DNA from 2 places in the Mycobacterium zoologicum genome. Region 1 is predicted to be linked to the other one. Evidence: riboswitches for the same ligand, from Rfam matches in the RefSeq annotation. Region 1 holds a riboswitch; the other holds the start of a gene.
The links. Region 1 has a riboswitch for cobalamin ahead of K6T84_RS14655 (PPE family protein). Riboswitches for the same ligand answer to the same signal wherever they lie in the genome.
Positions count from the first base shown of each region.

Region 2: another riboswitch for cobalamin. It lies ahead of metE (5-methyltetrahydropteroyltriglutamate--homocysteine S-methyltransferase); the one in region 1 lies ahead of K6T84_RS14655 (PPE family protein).

Region 1 is NZ_JAYJJS010000017.1:31,066-38,585, reverse strand. It holds gene K6T84_RS14660 (PPE family protein) at 1-1,457, shown strand, start outside; cobalamin riboswitch at 1,459-1,642, shown strand; gene K6T84_RS14655 (PPE family protein) at 1,677-3,413, shown strand; gene K6T84_RS14650 (DUF7676 family protein) at 3,522-4,100, opposite strand; gene K6T84_RS14645 (ATP-binding cassette domain-containing protein) at 4,113-5,843, opposite strand; gene K6T84_RS14640 (FecCD family ABC transporter permease) at 5,840-6,874, opposite strand; gene K6T84_RS14635 (ABC transporter substrate-binding protein) at 6,871-7,520, opposite strand, start outside.
Region 2 is NZ_JAYJJS010000001.1:187,802-195,819, forward strand. It holds gene K6T84_RS00910 (mycofactocin-coupled SDR family oxidoreductase) at 1-499, shown strand, start outside; gene K6T84_RS00915 (NAD(P)H-dependent amine dehydrogenase family protein) at 502-1,572, opposite strand; gene K6T84_RS00920 (LLM class flavin-dependent oxidoreductase) at 1,569-2,543, opposite strand; gene K6T84_RS00925 (SDR family oxidoreductase) at 2,631-3,281, shown strand; cobalamin riboswitch at 3,321-3,522, shown strand; gene metE (5-methyltetrahydropteroyltriglutamate--homocysteine S-methyltransferase) at 3,656-5,932, shown strand; gene K6T84_RS00935 (LLM class flavin-dependent oxidoreductase) at 5,969-6,976, opposite strand; gene K6T84_RS00940 (enoyl-CoA hydratase/isomerase family protein) at 6,988-7,788, opposite strand; gene K6T84_RS00945 (cysteine hydrolase family protein) at 7,866-8,018, opposite strand, start outside.

The sequences.
Region 1 (7,520 bases):
CCGAGATCGCTCATGACCTGACCGCGCTGCTGGGAGCGGTGCAGGCCGGCGCGTGGCAGGGCCCGTCCGCCGAGGCCTATGTGGCGGCGAATGTGCCGTATCTGGCCTGGCTGGTGCAGGCCGGTGCCGCCAGCGCGGTGACCGCCGGCCAGCAGCAGACCGCGGCCACCGCCTACACCGCCGCGCTGGCGGCGATGCCGACGCTTGCGGAGCTGGCCGCCAACCACGCTGCGCACGCGGTGCTGGTGGGCACGAATTTCTTTGGCGTGAATGCGATTCCGATCGCGCTGAACGAAGCCGACTACGGCCGGATGTGGTTCCAGGCGGCCGCGGTGATGGCGACCTATCAGGCCGTGGCGGATGCCGCGGTGGCGTCGACGCCGCAGACCACCGCTTCGCCGCAGATCGTCAAGGCCGGCTCCGCCGACGCCAGCCAGTCGCAGCTGCCGCCGGATCGGCAGAACGACATCATGGACTGGCTGCAGAACAGCGGCTACACCGACTTCTACAACAACGTGCTGCAGCCGATGATCAACCAGCTGGCCGCCAACCCGTACCTCCAGTCGATCTTCTCCGGGTTCGATCCCTGGCTGACGCTGACCGGCAACCCGCTGAGCTTCCTGAGCCCCTACAACATCGCGTTCGCGTTGGGCTATCCGATGGACTTCGGGTCGTTCGCCGCCTACCTGTCGCAGACGTTCGCGTTCATCGGAGCGGACCTGGCCGCGGCGTTCGCCTCCGGAAATCCCGGCACGATCGCCTCGACGCTGCTGTTCACCGCGGTCGAGGCGATCGGGACGATCATCACCGATGTGATCGCCCTGCTCAAGACGCTGCTGGAGCAAGCCCTCGTGCTGATCCCGGTCATGCTGCCGATGTTGACGGCCGCGTTGCCGCTGGCGGTGGCGCCGCTGGCCGGGTTGGCGGGACTGTCGGGCCTGGCCGCCCTGCACGCCGTGCCGGTGGTCGCGGTGCCCCCGGTGCCCCCGCCGTTCGCCGGGTTGACGGTGGCACCCACGCCACCGGCTCCGGTGCCTGCCCCCGCTCCGGCCCCTGCGCCGGCTCCGGTGCCGGCCGCGGCTCCGCCTGCGCCCGCCGCGCCCCCGCCACCACCCGCCCCGCCGCTGTCACCGGGCGACAGCCTCGCCTACATGTACCTGGTCGCGGGCCTGAGCCAGCAGGCCCGCCGGGCCGCGGGCACCAGTGCCCGTCGCCGCAAGGCCCCGGAACCCGAGGCAGCCGCGGCTCCTGAGGAGGCCGCCGCCGCCGAGGAGAAGGCCAAGGTCCGCCGGCGCCGACGGGCCAAGCACGACATGCTCGGCCGCGGCCACGAGTACATGGACCTCGAGGATGACTTTTCACCGAGCGGCCTGACCGCGCTGTCCGGGGACGGGTTCGGCGGCGGTGTCACCACTCCTATGACGCCCGGCACATGGGCGCTGCAGTATCGCCAATAGCTGACCTAGCGTGCGATACTGCGCCAGTACGGCAACGATGGTGCAGGAAGCCGGTGTGAATCCGGCACGGTCCCGCCACTGTGATCGGGGAGCGACCCTCAACAGCCACGGCTCTTAACGGAGTTGGAAGGCGAGGCGAGCGTTGATCCGAGAGTCAGGACACTCACATCGTCGCATCCTGCGACCCGGGGCGGTGTACCCCGAGAGAGCTGATTCCCATTGTCTGCGCCTGTCTGGGTGGCGTCGCCGCCTGAAATCCATTCGACCCTGTTGTCCGCCGGTCCCGGTGCCGGCCCGCTGCTCGCCTCCGCGGCAGCCTGGACCTCCCTTTCCGTCGAATACACGACGATCGCCGACGAACTGACCGGTGTGCTGGCCGCGGTCCAGGCCGGTGCCTGGCAGGGGCCGGCCGCCGAGGCGTTCGTGGCCGCCAACGCGCCGTACCTGGCCTGGCTGTTGCAGGCCGGTGCCGACGGCGCGGCCACCGCCGCACAGCAGCAGACCGCGGCCGCCGCCTACACCAGCGCGGTGGCGGCGATGCCGACGATGGCCGAACTGGTGGCCAACCACGTCACCCACGCGGTGCTGGTCGGCACCAATTTCTTTGGGATCAACACCATTCCGATCACATTGAACGAAGCCGACTACGCCCGGATGTGGGCGCAGGCCGCCGCCGTGATGACCGCGTACGACGCCACCGCAACCACCGCGGTGGCGACGGTGCCGCAGCTCGAACCGGCGCCCACGGTGTTGAAGTCGCCGGGCAGCGCCGACGCCACCGACACCACCGCGCCGCAGCCGCCGCAGTGGTTCACCGACTTCGCGAACTGGCTCGAAAGTCTGGTGCCCAGCCCGCCCTATCCCGACAGCAGCCAGTACCCGCTGTACGCCGAACTGCAGGAGTTCTTCAACAAGATCGGCTTCACCGGCATCTCCGACCCGCTGGCGCAGTGGTTCGCCAGCCTGCAGGGCGGGTCGTCGCTGTTGCCGCCGCCCGGGGTGCCCGGATCCTGGCTGGCGTGGACCGGCAACCCGCTGAGCTATCTCAACCCCGGCAACCTGGCCTACATCTTCTCGGTGCCGCTGGACCCGGGCTCCTACTTCGCGTTCACCAGCATCGTGATCGTCGACGACCTGATCGCGATCATGTACACCGCGCTGTTCAACCCCCAGGGCCTGGGGCTGGTCATCCCGATGGCGATGGTCGAGATCGTCGGGTCCACGATCGGCAACACCATCCAGGTGCTGAACTACTTGGTCACCCAGACGGCGCTACTACCCGCACTGTTGCCTGCGCTGGCCGCCACGACGGTGCTGGCCCCGGCGGGGGTGCTCGGCGGTCTGGGCATCGGCGCGCTGGCGCATCATGCGTTGGCGGTCCCGACGCCGCCGCCCGCCCCGCCGACGCCCGGGCTGGCGATGGCCCAACCGCCGGCTCCATCACCCGCGCCGGCTCCCGCGCCGGCGCCGGCTCCTGCGCCAACCCCCGCACCGGCCGCGGCCCCCGCGCCGCCGCCCGCAGCCCCGCCACCGACCCCGGCCGGGCCGCCGTCGGTGACCATGCCGGCCTACATGTACATGGTCGGCGGCCTGGACATGGGCGCCCGACGGGCGTCAGGGACCAGCGCCCGCAAGAAGGCGGCCTCGAAGCCGGTCGGCGCCGAGGTTCCCGCAGCCGAATCCGCGGAAGAGGTTGCGCCGCAGCGGCGCCGGCGCCGCGCGAAGGTCGGCATGCTGGGGCGCGGTCATGAGTACATGGACCTGGAACAGGATTTGACGCCCGAGCCCGTCGGGGTCTCTGCCTCGGCCCGGGATGCCGGCGGGTTCGCCGGCAGCACCCACCGGGTCGCCGCCGCGCACCCGGCCGGGCTGACCGCACTGGCCGACGACGGATTCGGCGGCGGGGCGGTCAGCCCGATGATGCCCAACACCTGGCCGGGCGTCGAGCCTTGCTAACCGCGGTGCCTGTTGCGGCGGTCCAGCTTCGGCTCTCCTTCGTCGAGCCTTGCTAACCGCGGTGCCTGTTGCGGCGGCCCAGCTTCGGCTCTCCTTCGTCGAGCCTCGCTAACCGCCGCAGCGGATCCGATTCCCGCTGCGGTCCAACGGGTCCGGGCCCAGGCCCAGGTAGCGCTCGCGCAGCTTGTCCCACAGTTCCAGCTGGCCCCACTCGGGCTCCTCGCGCATCTGCTGGTCGTTGGTCAGGAACGGGTTCGGCAGCATCAGCGTCATCATCTGCTCGTCGCGTCCGTTGTACAGTCGCACGCCCCACGACATCGGGTTGCCGTCCTTGCCGATCCGCCGGTACAGCTCGGCGCGGGTGCAGCGGCGAATGCGGCCCAGCTCCGAGCCGCTGGCCCGGTGCTTGCCGATGCACAGGTGAAAGTGCCAGCGGCCGAAATCAACTGTGGCGTAACCGTCGAGCATCGCGATCTTGCGCGGCGCGTTGGGTGCTGCCACCTCCCAGGCGGCGCCCTGCATGATGATGCCGAACCAGATCTCGTCCCAGTACTCGTCGAAGCACAGGTGCAGCAGGTCCAGCAGACTCTGCTGGTCGGTGGGCAGCGGCCACAGTTGTTCGCGGCCCCGGTCTTCGGTGTCGACGATCGGGGGATCGGCAACTACGGCGGTGGTGGTTTCGGTCATGGGGATTCCTTCCTAATCGTGTGAACGAGCTTGAGGTTTGTGGGTGAGCGCGCAGTCGATGCACAGCCCACCGCCCGGTGTGCGGTAGAACAGGCAGCAGGTGGCACGCCGATAGTCGGTACCGGATTCGTCGAAACGGATGGTGTCGCAGAGACTTTCGTCGGCGCACACGGCGCGGGCCAGCTCCCAGGATGGGTCGGTCGCCAGCGGTGCGCCGTGATGCCGGTGTAGGGCGCGCGCGGCGCCCAGCACGGCGGAGGCGGCGTTGCCGCGCAGCAGCTTCTCCGAGATCGGGCCGAGCCGTCGCACCGCCGCGGTCAGCGGGATCAGGTGCCGGCGCAGCACCTCCTCGGCCAGCAGCGAATCGAGCCCCGGCCCTTGCCAGGCCACCGGTTTCGGCAGGTGCAGCCGTACCGTACCGCAGGATTGGGTGTACCAGAGCTCGTCGGGATCCAGATCCAGCAGCAGGCCGTGCTCGGCGAGCCCGCCCAGCCCGATCGACCACAGCCGCGCCGCGAACCCGAGGAAGAACGTCGACGCCGCGACCCGGTGATCCGGCGCCCCGATGCGCTCCCGCACGGCTGCGACGGCGTCGTCGAGCAGTTCCGGGTCGGTGTAGAGCTGGGTCACCGGGCGCCAGCCACCGCCCTCGACCGCTCCGGTTGAGACCGCGAAATACGGTGTTACGCACGATAGTTCGGCCAGCGCGGCCGCCGCCTGATCCGGCGGCACGCAGCTGTGTCCGGCCGCGGGCCGGGCACGCAGCAACTGTGGCAGGTCGCGCAAGGCGCTGACCGTGGTCGATGCGGCCCGACGCATCGTGATCGCTTCGGGATCGGTTGCGGTGACCAGAATCTCGGCCGGCTCACGCACCTCCCAGCCTTCCCGGGACAGCACGCGCGTCAGGGCGGCGCGCAGCGGCTCGGGGGCGTCGATCCGTGCGGCGCGACGATCTGCGTCGTCGGTGCCGAAGGCGAACATGCCGCTGGCCGGGTCGAAACGCAGGGTGTCGGTGTCGAACATCGCCCCGATGCGCCCGGATAGCATCAGTTCCTCGCCGACGGTGTCGGTCAAAGTGCCCGCCGGGTCCAGCAGCCACACCCGATCGGCCACCCGCAGTGCCAATTCCAGGTCGTGGGTGCTCAGCACGACCGCCAGCTGCTGTTCGCGGGCGAGCGTGCGCAGCAACCCGAACAGCCCGGCCCGCGAGGACACGTCCAGGAACGCGGTGGGTTCGTCGAGGATCAGCAGGCCCGGCTGCTGGGCCAGCGCACGTGCGGTCAGCACCCGCTGGCACTCGCCGTCGGACAGTTCCGCAGCCGGCCGCGACGCCAGGTGTCCGGCGCCGGTGGCAGCCAGCGCCCAGTCGATGATCTCCTCGTCGGCGGGACCCAGCCGGGCGGCCAGGCCCAGGTGCGGAATTCGGCCCAGCCCCACCAGTTCCCGAGCCGACAGCAGGCCCGGGTCGATCCGTTCGGTCAGCACCACTCCGACCCGCCGCGCCAGTTCGTCACGGGGCAGCGTGGTCAGGTCCGTGCCGTCGAGCAGCACCTGGCCGCCGAGCGCGGGCTGCAGTCCGGCCAGGGTGCGGATCAGGGTGGATTTGCCGGCGCCGTTGGGGCCGATCAGCACCGTCAGCTCGCCGCGGCGGGCCTGCGCGTCAAGCCCGGCCGCCACCGTCACCGAGCGGCGCCGATGGCGGTAGCCGATCGCGAGGCCGGCCAGCTGCACGGCGGGCGTCACGTGGGCATCCCCGATCCTCGCCGGGCCCGCAGCAGAACGGTGATCACCACCGGCGCCCCGACCAGCGCGGTGACCGCGTTGACCGGAATCACCAGATCGCTGCCCGGAACCTGGCTGACGATCCCGCAGCACAGCGCCGCGACGGCACCCAGCAACGTCACCGCGGGCACCACCACGCGGTGATCGGAGGTGCCGACCGCGATGCGGGCCACGTGTGGCACCACCAGGCCGAGGAACGCGATCGGTCCGCAGAACGCCGTCGTCACACCCGCCAGCAGCGAGGCCGATCCGACCGTGACCATCCGGGCCCGCCGGACGTTGATACCCATGGTGGCCGCGTAACTCTCGCCGAGCAGCAGGGCGTTGAGCGGCCGGATCGTCAGCGCGGCGGCGGCCAGCCCCACCCCGACCAGCGGTAGCAGCAGTTGCAGGTCGCCCCAGCCGGTGCCGGCGAAACTGCCCAGCCCCCACAGCAGAAACTGCTGCACCCGCTGCGGGTCGGAGTAGACCATCGCCAGACTCACCAGCGCGGTACTGGCCGCGCCCAACATCACCCCGATGAGCAGCAGGGTGGCCGCCGAACGCGTCCAGCGCGACAGCGCCAGCACCAGCGTCAGCATCACCGCCGCGCCCACCGCGGCCGCGATCACCGCCCCACCGCGGCCGGCCCCGGCCATACCGGCGCCGAAGCCGGCGCTCCCGCCGAGCAGCACCACCAGCGCCACGCCGAGGCTGGCGCCGGAACTGACCCCGAGGATGTAGGGGTCGGCGAGGGTGTTGCGGAACAGGGTCTGCAGCTGCAGCCCGGAGACCCCCAGCGCGGCCCCGGCGGCCAGCGCGGTGAGCACCCGGGGCAGCCGCATGTTCGCCACGATCACCTGCCAGCGCGGGTCGGAGGCGTCGGCACCGAGCAGCACCCGCACGGTGTCGGCCAGCGGCACCCGGACCGGACCGAGCGCCAGACCCAGCAGCGCCAGCACTACCACCGCGACGGCCAGGCCCGCCAATACCAGCGGGGTGCGGGCCTTCATCGCGGGACCTGACGGTAGAACGCGAACTCGTGGCCGGGTGCCGACTCGGGATGCAGGATCGCCACCAGGTCGCCGAGCAGCAGATCCGGCCGCGCCGTGCCGCGTTCCCAGTAGGTGTTGCGGCCGTTCTGGTCGACGGCCTTGGTGCCCGACCACACCTGACCGCTGCGGACCGCGGCGAGCTCGCCGTAGCGACTGTCCTGGGAAACCGCGTCGCTCAACGCTTTCCAGTCGTCTGTGACCAGCCACAGCGGTGCGCCGCCAGCCCGGGCGTAGACCGATTCGAAGTTCAGCTGCCGGCTCTGCGCGCCGGTGTCGCTCAGCCAGGGATAGGTCCCGCCGGCATCGGCGACCAGCCGGCCGGAGTAGCTCGCGCCGGTGGGCATCGACCAGTTGCCCGAATACATGGTGCCCACCAGTACGTCGACGGGTTTGGCTTTCGAGGCCCCAGCGGCCCGGGCGCTCAGCGCGTGGTACCCATCGCGGATCATGCGGTAGGTCTGCTCGGCCTGGTGTTCGGTACCGGTCAGTGCCGCAAACACTTTGATCCATTCGGCGCGGCCCAGCGGGGTGGGCTCCAGCCATTCGGCGTCGGCGACCACCGGGATTCCGGCCTCGCGCAGCTTGGGATAACCGGGATCGTCCA
Region 2 (8,018 bases), on a different contig from region 1:
GGTCGGGGTGATGAACACCGTCGCGGTGGCCATCCCCCATCTGCCCGACGGCGCATCCATCATCGTCACCGGCTCGACAGCCGGCATGATCCGCGGGACCACCGACAACCCGAACATGGGGCCCGGCGGCGCCGGGTACGGGTGGAGCAAGCGCATCGTGATGGAGTACGTCGACGAGATGTCACTGCACCTGGCACCCAGGATGATCCGCGTCAACGCCATCCATCCGACCAACTGCAACACCCATCTGCTGCAGAACGACGGGATGTATTCCATGTTCCGCCCGGACCTGACCAACGCAGGCAAGAAGGCCACCCGCGAGGACGCCGAGCCGCTGTTCACCCTCTTCCAGGCCATGCCGATCCCCTACGTGGAGCCCGAAGACATGGCGAACCTCGGGGTGTTCCTGGCCAGCGAGGACGCCCGCTACATCACCGGACAGCACATCCGCGTCGATGCCGGTTCGCTGCTCAAGTGGCCCAACGGTCCGGGCGGATAGCCTCAGATCACGTTTCGCGGCAACGTGATCGGCAGATCCAGCGAGCTGAGCAGTCCCGGCGCGGCGTCCACCACATAGGGCACCGCGTTGACGACGCGCATCGCGGTGGCCGCCATCGCGCCCCGGCCGGCCCCGTGGCCTCGCGCATCACCCAGCGTCATCGCGCAGGAGATGTCCGGATCGCCGTCGATGTCCACCCGGTAGGTGGCGTCGCAGTCCGAGGCCGGCCAGTCCGGGGCGACGTCGCGTGCCATCCGGATGATGTGCTCGACCACCAGGGCCTCCCGGCCGTCGACGACTCCGGCCGCCCGGGTGCACACCGCACCACATGTTCCCGCCGGGATGGTTCCGAACGCGACCTCGATATCGCGGTGGGTCACTCGGCGGTCCAGCGAGCCGCGGATCTGCTGGATCTGAACCCCCAATCCCTGCGCCATCAGATGAATCGGTGCCCCCCAGGCCATTTCGATGAACCCCGGGGTGCTCAGCATCGGCTCGAAGTCCAGCGGCCGGGCGAATCCCATCCCGTTCATCATCACCTCGGCGACCGGGTAGTGGTCATTGAGTGCGATCTCACGCACCGTCACCGAGCGGATCGTCTTGGACTGGGTCGCCAACAGCAGCGCCAGCTGATCGGACCCGAACCCGGGAAAGATGCCCGACACATAGAACGACGCTGCACCGGCAACGGCCGCCTCCTGAAGCTGCCGGCGCCACTGCGGGTGGAAATAGCTCGGCGGATATACCAGGCTGGTCGATGACGTCGAGACGACGTTGATGCCGGCCGCCAGCAGCCGCAGATAGTCGGGCACCGCGCCGGCGTCGCGTTCGGGACCGCTCGCGGCATACACCACGCAGTCGGGCCGCAGCGCGATCAGCGCATCGGCGTCACCGGTCGCCGCTACCCCCAGGGGCTTCCCACCGGCGAGTTCACCGGCGTCTCGCCCCGCCTTGTGCGGCGAATGAACCCAGACGCCAACGAGTTCCAGATCAGGCCGATGCCGGATCGCCTCGATGGCGATGGAGCCGACACCCCCGGTCGACCACACGACGATACGAGTCGGGTCAGTCATGGTTTCCCTTCGTTGCGGGCCGACACCGCGCGTTCCAGGTACGGCCACGCGAGAGCGGGCGGCAGCCCGCCACACAACGGCAGCAGCGGCAGGCTGCCACCGGACCGCAACTGCGCGGCCGCCTCGGCCACGGTGAAGACGCGGTAGGGGCCCGGCGTCGCCCGCAGCTCGGCCACACTGGCGGCCGGTGAAATGCTCGCCACCGTGCGATCCCCGTGCCGGTAGGCCGCGGCGGTCACGGCGTCGTGCAACAGGTACGGGCCCAGCTCGTCCCAGGCCTTGTCCACGTCGTCGGCGACGAATACCGTCGTCGGCGCATCGACGTCCGGGAGCCGCAGGGGGCCCGGTTCACGTCCGTGGTTTCGGCACTGCGATTCGTAGGCTTCCCTCAAAGCAGCCGAGTTCGTCTGAGCGATGAACCCCAGACCGTGGCGGGCGGCCCGCTTCGCCGCCGCCGCACTTCCGCCGGCCACCATGATGTGCGGGCCGCCTGGCGTCACGCACGGCGGCGTGATGTGAATACGGCGCCCCTGATGGATGACCGGCTCGCCCCGTAACAGCTGCAGCAGCAGCGCCAGTTTCTCGTCGGCCAGCCGCCCACGCCGGCTCATGTCCGCGCCGAAGTGTTCGTACTCCGGTGCGCGGTGACCGATACCGAAGGCGTAGGCGACGCGGCCGTTGCTGATGATGTCGAGCACGCTCATGTCTTCGGCCAGCCGCACCGGATCCCAGAACGGAAGGACCACCGCGGCAAGCAGAATCGGCAGCACCTGCGTTCGGGCGGCGATCGCCGAAGCCAGCAGCAACGGAGACGGCAGGTGCCCGTCCTCGGTGCCGTGATGCTCGGAGACAACGGCGGCCATCGCGCCGCGGGATTCGGCCCACGCGCACATTTCCAGTGCCGCGGCGTACAACTCGCCACTGGGCGCACCCGTGGCGGGCGCCCGCATGTCGAAGCGCAGCGTGAACATCCGCACGACTATAACCTAATATTTGTTCACATCGTTGGGTTTCGCTCGCGACCCAGCTTCTGACGATCGACGGGTAGCGTCGAAGCCATGGCACGCATTGTGATCATCGGGGGCCACGGCAACGTCGCCCTGCTGCTCAGTCCCATCCTTGCCGACGCCGGTGAGGAGGTGACGTCGATCTTCCGCAACCCCGACCACTCCGAGGAGGTCGCCGTCACCGGGGCGGTTCCGGTGGTGGCCGACATCGAGCAGCTCGACACCGACGCGCTGGCCGAACTGTTGACCGGCCACGACGCGGTGGTGTTCTCCGCCGGCGCCGGCGGCGGGAACCCGGCACGCACCTATGCCGTCGACCGCGACGCCGCGATCCGCACCATCGATGCCGCGGCGAAGGCAGGAGTCCGGCGGTTCGTCATGGTGTCCTACTTCGGCGCCGGCCCCGACCACGACGTCCCCGAAGACGACCCGTTCTACCCGTACGCCGAGGCCAAGGCCGCCGCCGACGCCCACCTGCGGGCCACCGACCTGGACTGGACGGTGCTGGGGCCGAGCCGGCTCACCCTCGAGCCCGCCACCGGAGAGATCGCTGTCGGACCGGACACCGGCAAAGGGCAGGTGTCGCGCGGCAACGTCGCGCTGGTGATCGCTGCCTGCCTGACCGACGCGTCGACAATTCGCCGCACCATCGAGTTCAACGACGGCACGATGCCCATCTCCGAGGCGCTCGCGGCCGGGTAATCTCGATCACGCAACTGGTTTGCCGATACCCCCGCGGTCTCGGCATCGAGCGCAACGCGGTTTTCCGTGGAGCGCGAGAGGGAACCCGGTGAGAATCCGGGACTGTCCCGCAGCGGTATGCAGGAACGACCGCCGTCATAGGCACTGGTCACGGGTCCGTGACTGGGAAGCGACGGCCATTAGGAGCACCGTGAGGTGCGCGCCTGCGAGTCCGAAGACCTGCCTGTTGTGCCGGGCGCGCCGCGCCCGGCGGATCAACGCCTCGCGGAATGGGCGTCTGGTTTTGATGGTTATAGTGCGTTAAATTGCACAGACCGGATTGGCTGGACACCCACCAGGCGGTGACCCACCTCTCCGAATCGAAGGATTGCACTATGACCGCTCAACCGTTCAGCGCCACCGTTCTCGGTTCACCCAGAATCGGGCCCCGCCGCGAACTCAAGCGCGCGACCGAGAGCTACTGGGCCGGCCGGATCGGCCAAGACGAGCTCAAGAAGGTGGCCGCCGGCCTGCGCCGCGACACCTGGGCGCAGCTGGCCGCCGCCGGCCTGGACTCGGTGCCGGTCAACACGTTCTCCTACTACGACCAGATGCTCGACACCGCGGTGCTGCTCGGCGCACTGCCGGAGCGGGTGGCCGGTGTGGCCGACGAGTTGGACCGCTACTTCGCCGCAGCCCGCGGCAACGCCGACATCGCACCGCTGGAGATGACGAAGTGGTTCGACACCAACTACCACTACATCGTCCCGGAGATCGGCCCGGACACAAAGTTCGCGCTCAACCCGGCCAAGGTACTCGCTGAGCTCAAAGAGGCTCAAGAGCAAGGCATTCCGGCTCGCCCGGTGATCATCGGACCGCTCACGTTCCTGCTGCTGAGCAAGGCCGTCGACGGGGCCACCACGCCGATCCTGCGCCTGGATGAGCTGACCGACATCTACGCCGAGCTGCTGTCCACGCTGGCCGGCGCCGGCGCGCAGTGGGTGCAGATCGACGAGCCGGTGCTGGTCACCGACATCGCCGCCGACGCCCCCGCCCTGGCCGAGCAGGTCTACCACCGCCTCGGCGCGCTGCGCGACCGGCCGTCGCTGTTCGTGGCCACCTACTTCGGCGACCCCGGCGCCGGGCTGGCGGCACTGGCCCGCACCCCGGTCGAGGCGATCGGTGTCGACCTGGTCTACGGGTCGGTGGATTCGGTTGTCGCCGAGCCTGAGCTGACGTCCAAGACGCTGGTCGCCGGCATCGTCGACGGTCACAACATCTGGCGCACCGACCTCCAGTCCGCCCTGGCCAAGCTGGAACGCCTGCTCGGCTCGGTCGGCACGCTGGCCGTGGGCACGTCGTGCTCGCTGCTGCACGTGCCCTACTCGCTGGAGCCGGAGACCGACCCGGCCCTGGACGACGGCCTGCGCAGTTGGCTGGCGTTCGGCGCCGAGAAGGTGACCGAGGTGGCCGTCCTGGCCCGCGCCCTGACCGAGGGCCGCGAGGCGGTGGCCGGCGCGATCGCTGCATCCGATGCCGCCGTGGCGTCCCGCAAATCGGATCCGCGGCTGAACAACGCCGATGTCCGCAGCCGGATCGCGGCGATCACCACCGCCGGGTCACACCGGGGCAGCGCCGCCGAACGCCGCGCCGCCCAGGACGAGCGACTGCACCTGCCGCCGCTGCCGACCACCACCATCGGCTCGTTCCCGCAGACCGTCGACATCCGCAAGGCCCGCGCCGCGCTGGTCGCCGGGGAGATCGACGAGACCGAGTACACCCGCCGGATGAAGGCGGAGATCGCCGACGTCATCACACTGCAGGAGGGCCTCGGCCTGGACGTGCTGGTGCACGGCGAGCCGGAGCGCAACGACATGGTGCAGTACTTCGCCGAGCAGTTGGACGGTTTCTTCGCCACCGCCAACGGTTGGGTGCAGTCCTACGGCAGCCGCTGCGTGCGTCCGCCGGTGCTGTTCGGTGACGTCTTCCGGCCACGCCCGATGACGGTCGACTGGGCCACCTACGCCCAGTCGCTGACCGACAAGCCGGTCAAGGGCATGCTCACCGGCCCGGTGACCATCCTTGCCTGGTCGTTCGTCCGCGACGACCAGCCGCTGGCCGACACCGCCGACCAGGTGGCTCTGGCGATCCGGGACGAGACGGTGGATCTGGAGGCCGCGGGCATCGCGGTGATCCAGGTCGACGAGCCCGCGCTGCGGGAGTTACTGCCACTGCGCAAAGCCGACCAGCAGAGCTACCTGGACTGGGCCGTCGGAGCGTTCCGGCTGTCCACCTCGGGGGTGACCGATGCAACCCAGATCCACACCCACCTGTGCTACTCCGAATTCGGCGAGGTCATCGGTGCGATCGCCGATCTGGACGCCGACGTCACCTCGATCGAGGCGGCGCGCTCGCACATGGAGGTGCTCGACGACCTCAATGCGATCGGGTTCTCCAACGGAGTCGGCCCGGGCGTCTACGACATCCACTCACCGCGCGTCCCGAGCACCGATGAGATGGCCGCGTCGCTGCGAGAGGCACTGGAGGCCGTTCCGGCACAGCGCCTCTGGGTCAACCCGGACTGCGGCTTGAAGACCCGCAAGACCGACGAGGTGACCGCGTCGCTGGCCAACCTGGTGGCCGCGGCGAAGCAGGCCCGCGCCGGGGTGTAGACGTGGCCTCGTGACCGCGGGTTGATCAACCCGCGGTCACGAGGACCAGTTTGCGGCCACCTCGATCAGCTGTAACTCGTTGGCGTGCAAAGCATCCGGATCGACACTGAAGTTCGGCGGGTACAGGATCGCCCAGTCGACGACACCGTCGTAGCGGCGCAACTGCTCGGCGACCTCTTCTTGGGTGCCGAACACCGCCCGCTCCTCGACCATTGCCTCGCCCGCCGCGATCACGCCGGCCGCGTCGCCGCGCATGACGGCCTCGCGGGCGGCGAACCGCTCGGCGGCGAACTGGCCGCCCGGGAACAGGGCGTCGTACCCCTTTGGCGTCGAATAGAACCCGACCTGGGACGCCGCATCCCGGCGGGCCGCGGACCGGTCCGTGCCGGCCGACGCCACGATCTGTGTCGTCATCAACAGCTGCCCAAGATCGCGGCCCGACCGCAGTGCACCCCTGGCCAGCAGCGGGGGCGCGATGTCGCGCAGGTAGTCCGCGGAGGCGATGGTGTGCCCGACGAATCCGTCCGCACACTCCCCCACCACGCCGACCATGTGCTCGCCCACCCCGGCCGCGAGAATCGGCATCGTGTCAGGCAGCGCGGTGCGCTCATAGTGCGCCATCGCGACCCGGTCGAACCTGCCCTCGAAGTGGAACGAGCCCTCGCGGTGGGCGATCAACCGGCGGATCAGATCGATCCGCTCCCGGACCTGCGGGGCGGGATGATCCATGGTGGCCCCATACCAGTCCTGGTTCATTCGGCGGGTGCTGCTGCCGACACCCAACACGAATCGGCCATCGGCGATCGCCTGGATGTCGGATGCCGACGATGCGAGTGCCAAGGCCGAGCGCGCGAAGAGCGGGGTCACGTTGGTGCCGATGATCGCCCGCTCCGAAGCCGCCGCGAACGCCGCCGCCCGGGTCAGACTGCTGCGGTTGTAGTAGTCGATCGTCCACAGCGAGTGCACGCCCGCGCGGTCGGCCGCCCGGACGATCTTCAGTGCCTGCGCGGGGTTCTCATCGACGACTACGAGCCCGATTTTCATCGCGTCGTCCTTCAGTTCTGGGCCGACGGGAACCGCGGCGGACGCTTCTCCCGAAGCGCGCTGTAGCCCTCCACGACATCCGGGCCCATGAAGGTGAGCATCTCGTAGGCGGCCGACTGGTCGAAGGTGGGCCCGGCGCTGCGCAGCCAGTTGTTCAAGGTGCGCTTGGTCAGCCGGATGGCCTGCTGGGCCCCGGTAGCCAGAACGTCGGCAACCCGCAACGCCTCGTCGAGGACCTGTTCGCGGGGAAGGGCTTTGGCGACCATGCCGATCCGCTCGGCTTCGGCGCCGGTGATCATCTCGCCGGTGAGCAGGTAGTAGCGGGCCTTGGCCATGCCGGCCAGCAGCGGCCAGATGATCGCCGCATGATCACCCGCGGCCACACCGAGCTTGACATGCCCGTCACCGATCTTGGCGTCCTCGGCGACGATCGCGACGTCGGCGAGCAGCGCGGCAACCGTGCCGGCGCCGACGGCCACACCGTTGATCGCCGACACGATCGGCTTCTCGCAGTTGATGATTCCGTACACCATGTCGCTCATCTCTTTGAGCATGTGCGAGACCCGGTCGTAGTCGCCGGCCATCCGTTCCACCATGGCCAGATCGCCGCCGGCGGAGAAAGCCTTGCCGGCACCGGTGATGACGGCGACGCGGGTCTCGGGGTCAGCAGAGACGTCATTCCACACCCGGGCCAACTCGCCGTGCATCTGTTCGTCGGCGGCGTTGTACTTCTCCGGCCGGTCGATCGTGATGAGCAGAACGCCGTTGTCCCGACGGGTGAACGTCAACTGGCGGTAGTCCTGATAGGTCATAGCGCTTCTCCCTTTAGGTCCTCACAGATCCTCAGCACCTCATCGGCAGCACGTCGCGCTCCGCCGACTGGGCGGCATCAATCCGGCACTGACGCGACTCCCGGGACGACGACGGCGAAGAGGTCGGCGACAGCAGCCAGGCTGCCGGCTTGAAGCGTCGCCGACGACACGGTGCCGTCCACCCCGGGCAGCGACCGGGTAGCCGTAGTGGACGCAACGATGGTCGGAGC